Linked DNA regions of Candidatus Chlorohelix allophototropha. Each later gene encodes a partner of the first gene's protein in a complex. Links are inferred from orthologs where the notes say so. Each region holds a gene or a part of one and is shown on either strand. Other genes may lie near its edges.

Region 1 (3,254 bases):
TAATGCACTATTCACCGATTAAAGATACTCTGAAAGGTGAATCGCCTGAACTATACGGGGTTTTGGGGGCGGAATGGCTTGCCAGACCCTTGGATGAAGAAGGCGCAACCGTATGTTTTCATGGGCACTCCCATCGTGGCAGCTATAATGGGCTGACCCGCAAAGGCATCCCGGTTTATAATGTGTCAGCGCCAGTCTTACGACGTGCCGGGTTGCAACTGCCCAGTATCCATTTGGTTTAGGCAAAGCTCCCCCGAGGCAATTTTCCTCAAACTTTGTTCAGTTTTCGGATACTTGCCTTTTCTCATAGAGGTAGCTAGTCAGCGCCACCCGAAATCCTAGTAATTTCACCCTCCAATGCTAGTATTAAGGGCTGAATCGCCCAAAAATTCTTCGAGCTACCCCCTGTTTTTTCCAAGACGCTTGATTAATAAACATTTTGCCCACAAATTTTGCACATAGTTATACACCAAACTGGAACAATATATGTGGAAAAACCACTTGAAAATTGAATGTAAAAAGGGGTAGAATAAAAGGTCACCCAAAAGACGTACATAATAGTGTGCGAATCTTGGCACTTACTGCTTAGGGATATCCGATATTCTACCGGTGCCCTGAATCGAATAAAAAAAACAAAATCCTTTTTATATGTCGACCTTGAATTTAAGGGCGGCAGTATTATTTTGTATTAATAGGGGCTGACTGTTTAGGGTTATCGAGGTTTTACCGGCTAAAGGCGATGCGTATGAATGGCTTTGTGCCTAACTACATCGAAGAAATTAAGCGACGCTTGAGCGTGGTGGATCATATTTCCGCGCGAGTCCCGCTTAAAAAATCCGGGAAAAATTATAAAGGTCTTTGCCCTTTTCATGGTGAAAAATCCGGAAGTTTTTTTGTATTTCCCCAAACTGAGAGCTATTACTGTTTTGGCTGTCATGAATCCGGCGATGTATTTACCTTCACCATGAAAACCGAAGGGCTGGAATTTAACGAAGCGCTGGAAATGCTGGCAAAGCGGGCGGGAGTGGATTTGCCTGAACGCGAGCCACAAATCGCCCCCGATCCTGAAATCCAATCTCAACAGCAGCTTAAAGAACGTCTTAAAGAAATAAATGCAGCGGCGGCAATCTATTTTAGCCATTTGTTGCTCAAATCCAATGAGGGTCAGGCTGCCCGCGACTATTTGGCGAAACGTGAGGTAACACCAAAAGCTGTTGAACTGTTCGGGCTTGGATATGCTCTGGATAGTTGGGATAATTTATTTAAACATCTTACCGCCAAAGGTCGCTTCTCACCACAAGAATTGGTGCAAGCCGGGCTGGTGGGCGAAAGAGAAAATGGGGACGGCTATTACGATCGGTTTCGGGGTCGGCTGATTTTTCCGATCAAAGACAGGCAAGGACAGATTATCGCTTTCGGGGGTCGTGTGCTTGAAGGCGCACCTTCCGATGCGCCAAAGTATCTGAACTCGCCTCAAACTTTTCTGTTTGACAAAAGCGCCACACTTTACGGGTTTGATTTAGCGCGGGATAGCATCCGCCACAGTGATTGTGCGGTAGTGGTTGAAGGCTACATGGATGTTATCGCGGCGCACGAAGCAGGTTTTAGTAATGTGGTTGCGCCTTTGGGAACGGCTTTGACCGAAAAGCATGTTGTATCATTAAAGAAACTTACCAAACGTATAGTGTTGGCGCTCGATGCCGATTATGCCGGACAGAAAGCAACTTTGCAAGGCATTGAAGTGCTAAAACGAGGTTTTGATAGCTATAGCGTTGCGGTTCCTAACCCCAAAGGGCTGATTCAGTTCGAACAGCAACTCGATGCCGATATAAGAGTAGCGATTTTACCGACCGGCAAAGACCCTGATGAAGTGGTTCGCGAGAGTCCCGATCGTTGGAAAGAAATGATCGCGCGCGCTGTTCCGGTAGTCGATTACACTTTTACTAGTGTAGCTGCTTCAATGGACTTAAATAATGCGCGGGGCAAGAGTGAAGCAGTAGAAATCCTTATTCCGGTAATTCTGGAAGTACGCGATCGTATAGAACGTGAACATTATATCCAGAAACTGGCGCGAATAACCAATACCGGCGCGGATTTGCTATATGCTGAGTTAAAGCGGGTTTCCAGAGCACAATATTCCAAACCTTCTGCCGAAAAAAGCAGGAACGATAACACGGTTTCTGGCGTTGATATAGATACAAGTGAAGAAACTCCACCACGGGTTATCCAAATAGGAGCGCGTCGCCAACTGGATTACGAGGACAAGCTCCTTGCTTTCGTGTGGCGTTATTCGAAAGCTCTCGATAATACCGGGCAAGAGGATAAACAGGTTTCTTCTGATGATTTTAGAAAAGGCGAAAATCGATTTCTGTATGAATCATTGATTGAAGCCAAGCAACATGGGGTTTCATTAACTGAAGTAGAAGAATCATTTACTCCGGAGATGGCAAGCTACTTTGCGCAGCTTATGGAAGATGTAAACGCGCAACCGGAACTTGACCCATATGGTGAAGTAAGTTTGGCTTTTCAGTTTCAACTGAGGCGCTTGCGTAACTCTAGGGCAATGGATTTCGTACCAACATTAGTAGAGATGCAACGCAATTGCGAAGAGTTGGCAAATACTGGCGAAAATGCGGATGGCGCTAACGAAAACATGTTGGAAAATGAAGATGAAATTTTCCGGCAAGCCGACCAGCTTAGGGTAGAAATTTTTAATAACCAACCCAGCTTGAGCGTTATTTTTAAAGATAGTCGTGATCGGTAATTAGGGGTTATACTAGAGAATCATATAGTTTATGTGGTTATGGTCTGGAAGCAAACCAACTTAAACAAAGGTCTCTATTGGCGCAAACGTTGCGAAGCCAAAACCAGACCAGCATATGATGTTTGAGTACATATGCTTCAAACAAGCTCAATATATCAAATAATAATTACAAACGCAAACTGCTTGATTAAAAATATATTCTTTTAGGGGATAGGGGAGTGCGAAAATAATGGGTAATACAAAGCGCAAGCGGCACTACGAAGGAGATACTCTTGTTGAGGAGGTCGACGATGTAGATCGCTTGCTCGGTCTGGCTGAAAAACCTGCCGAGGAAGAAGTAGAGCCAGAGGATCTTTTGGAACCTGATTTGCTGGATGAGGATGTGGTATTGATGGACGAGGATGTCCTTAGCCCCGATAAAGCCTTAGAAGCTTTAGAACCTGTAAGCAATCTCAGTGATTTGCTGGCACGGGGCAAAAAACAGGGCTAT
Region 2 (3,215 bases), 610 kb from region 1 along the record:
TTGTGGAATCCGCCTTTGGGGAAAATCATTGTTTGTCTTTGGAGTCTGGTCTGGTTCGGCGTTGGGCGTTGAGATAGGCGTATTTGCCGGTGGTATATTTGGAGTAGTCGATTGCTGCATCGCCCGGCGCATGTCTAGACCCAGATCTTCCAGACCGATTCGGCGTGGCATGTCTTCGCGATCCCGACGTGGCTTCTGACTCTTGGGGCTGCGTTCCAGGCGTTCCTGTTCCGCTGCCTGCCAGATCAGATCTTCCATTTCTTCCGCGGGCTGCTTGTCCTTCTCGTTCATATCCATAATTCTCGCGCCCTTCCGTAGCCCAATTTTCCAATATTCTAGAGATATAAGCCCAGTTTCGCCGATTATATGTTACTGCTTGTTGGAAAGCATCTTCCAACCATTCTATCGGGTAAAGCTTTGTAGCTTCTCCAAGTCGCTCACTCAACATAGGGGTTAATACCCCAATATTTTGCTCGTAAAGAGTATATACGTCAGGTCGGGCAGATTGCAAACGCACTTCCTGCCAGCGATTGATTGCATTCCGTGCGCCTTCCACAGAGTCATATGAAGCATTTGAGGCAGTATTCCATTCAGGAAAATCAATCCCGCTCACCAAATTGGTGTTTTCCAGCGCAACTTTGCCGCTTTCGAGGTCTGCTATAAAAGTACGGTTACCGGAGGTATTTAATAGAAACCATGTCACAGCGCTAGGCTCGGTCAAAGGCTCGAAATCATTCCCTTCGGCAAAATCGTTGGGGGCAGGCGCAACCATCAAACGCAAGAGCGAACCACGAGTAACTGCCAATTCTAGACCTTCGCGTAATAGCTCAACAGTGGGACGAGGGTCTCCCGGACGCTTCAGCCCTTCCAAAAGCTCTTCATTGCGCGCCAATTCCCAGTAGCCAACCCATTTGGGTTCGCCCCGTTTTTGACCTGCTAAGTAGAGAATATAAAGCACAACTTTTAGTTCGCTAAGATTATTGATGCTAGGCAGCAAGCGGGTAAAAAAACTGGCAGGAACTCCGGTCAGGCGTAAATCCCCTGACTTCCCACTATCAAAACCATTAAAAAGATTAGATGGCAAAGCCATTAAACACCTACTTTGCCCTATTGGCGCATGGTTTCAAGGTCAGTAAAGCGCGTGGTCTTATTATGGAAGAAGAGTTGGACTGTTCCAACCGGGCCGTTGCGATGTTTGGCAACATGGACTTCAGCAATATTCTTTTTCTCAGTTTCCGGGTTGTATAGTTCATCGCGATAGATAAACATTACAATATCTGCGTCCTGCTCAATCGAGCCTGACTCACGCAAGTCGCTTAGCTGTGGTACATGGCTGGTGCGGCTTTCCACTGCGCGGCTCAACTGGCTCAAGCATATAACCGGAATATTGAGTTCGCGGGCAAGCGCTTTAAGATTGCGGGAAATTTCCGAGACTTCTTGCACCCGGTTCTCATTGCGAGAGCCGATCATCAATTGGAGGTAGTCAATTACCAAACACTCGATACCGTATTCTGCATGAAGGCGGCGCGCTTTGCTACGCAATTCCATAATGGTTATGCCCGCCGAGTCATCTATGTAGATAGGCGCAGTGGCAAGCCGTCCAAATGAGCGGGTTAATCTATCCCATTCGCTTTCATCGACATATCCGGTGCGTAAACGTTGCGAGTCAACGCCCGTTTCCATTGCCAGCATACGCTGTACTAACTGCTCTCGCGACATTTCAAGGCTGAAAACGCCAACCGGACGATTATTTTTCATCGCCATGTTATAGGCAAAACCTAACGCAAGGCTAGTTTTACCGACAGCAGGGCGGGCAGCAAGGATAATGAGGTCAGAGTTCTGGAAACCTCCGGTCAAGCGGTCGAGGTCGGCATAGCCGCTCGGCACTCCGATGATTTCACCCCGATGCTCATGGAGATACGCCAAGCGGTCAAAATATTCTTCTAGAATCGAGCCGACTTTTACAGCGTCACGTTTAACCCCGTCTTGTACTACACCAAATACGAGTTCTTGCGCCTTATCCAGCATTTCCTGCGTTTCGATACGATCATCGAAACCGAGGGCAGTTACCTGCGCTCCGGCAGCAATCAAGCGGCGCATAATAGCGAAGCGAAGCACAATTCGTGAGTAATATTCGACATGCACCGGAGTAGCGGTGGCGCGAATCAGGTTTATCAGGTAACTCGACTTAACCTGACCGTCCCCTTCACCAAGCCTTCCACTCCGCCGCAATTCATCACGTAACGTAATAATGTCGCCGGGAGCGCGCTGTTGGTAAAGACTCATGATAGCCTCATAGATAGAGGCGCGTTCTTCTCCAAAGAAATCGGTAGGCTTAAGGATGGGGGCAACTTTTATGACTGCATCTCTATCAATCAGCAGCGAGCCAATTACTGCCTCTTCCGCTTCAGGGCTATGGGGAATTTGCTTCTCAACAGGGGCAGAAGCTTGGATATTTGTATTGAAGCGGCCTCTAGGGTTTTGCCCTCTCAGGCTATCGCGGTTATATTCAGGGTTGGGGGAGTAAACTTGCTCAACGGTCATAGCCAGACCACCCTTTTAAACTTGATAGCCCGACTACAATATAAAAGCTGAAGCGTGCGCAAATAAACCTTTTCGGTAAAGCACAGACAACAGCCTTTGCTTACAACCGTCCAGAAGCGCCACAGAGTCTGTTTATATACGCAAAAAGGGTGTCTTCTTTCAGACACCCGACACGTAAATATACATAACTCCGCGCTTTGCAACGCGCTACAAATGAGCGCCATTAATGAAATGGCTAGACTCACTTTGAGGATTATTACCTTGCGTCGGGGACAAGGCGTAACCCATAAATTATTATGTTTTTAGAATGGCTGGCAAGGCTTGCACCTTGCCGATTACATAAATTCTAACTCTCGGTTGAAACGGGTTATTCGGCAGTCTGTTCTTCTGCCTCGCCCACCACTTTTACCGTTACCTTAGGTGCGAGTTTGCCTACTAATTTGATAGCAACCTCATAAGAACCGGTAGTGTGAATGTTTTCGGTGAGTTCAACCTTGCGGCGATCAATTTCATGACCGATTTTTGCACTCAAAACTTCAGCAATTTGAGCAGCAGTTACCGAGCCATAAAGGCGACCCTCTCGCCCAACCTTGGCAGTGATGGTGAGAGTTTGCTTAGCAATAAGTTCTGCCAGCGACTTGTTTTCTTCTTCAAGCTGAGTTATACGGCGT

Evidence for each region.
Region 2: the proteins of dnaG (region 1) and dnaB are in contact, whole or in part, in a crystal structure (PDB 2R6A), measured with the Geobacillus stearothermophilus proteins. The link is inferred for Candidatus Chlorohelix allophototropha from one-to-one orthologs. Residues at the interface, in WP_049624496.1 of Geobacillus stearothermophilus: Lys456, Leu457, Leu458, Pro459, Ala460, Asn463, Ala464, Leu467, Leu535, Leu536, Ile537, Ala538, Gln544, Glu545, Asp548, Tyr549, His552; in WP_033016901.1 of Geobacillus stearothermophilus: Ser13, Glu15, Ala16, Gln18, Glu91, Leu92, Asp94, Ala95, Val96, Pro97, Thr98, Ala99, Ala100, Asn101, Tyr104, Tyr105, Ile108.

The regions. Positions count from the first base shown.
Region 1 is NZ_CP128399.1:2,596,394-2,599,647, reverse strand. The notes cover bases 327-3,254. They hold dnaG (DNA primase), read left to right. Parts: upstream 327-745; coding sequence 746-2,764; downstream 2,765-3,254. Other genes in these bases: rpoD (RNA polymerase sigma factor RpoD), read left to right, coding at 3,156-3,254. Outside these bases: OZ401_RS11420 (metallophosphoesterase family protein), read left to right, coding at 1-242. UniProt on the Escherichia coli protein: RNA polymerase that catalyzes the synthesis of short RNA molecules used as primers for DNA polymerase during DNA replication.
Region 2 is NZ_CP128399.1:1,988,821-1,992,035, forward strand. What follows is about bases 327-3,215. They hold dnaB (replicative DNA helicase), read right to left. Parts: upstream 2,545-3,215; coding sequence 1,108-2,544; downstream 327-1,107. Other genes in these bases: OZ401_RS08820 (DnaD domain-containing protein), read right to left, coding at 327-1,090; rplI (50S ribosomal protein L9), read right to left, coding at 2,912-3,215. Outside these bases: OZ401_RS08815 (ATP-binding protein), read right to left, coding at 1-132; more of OZ401_RS08820, read right to left, coding at 26-326. UniProt on the Escherichia coli protein: The main replicative DNA helicase, it participates in initiation and elongation during chromosome replication. Travels ahead of the DNA replisome, separating dsDNA into templates for DNA synthesis.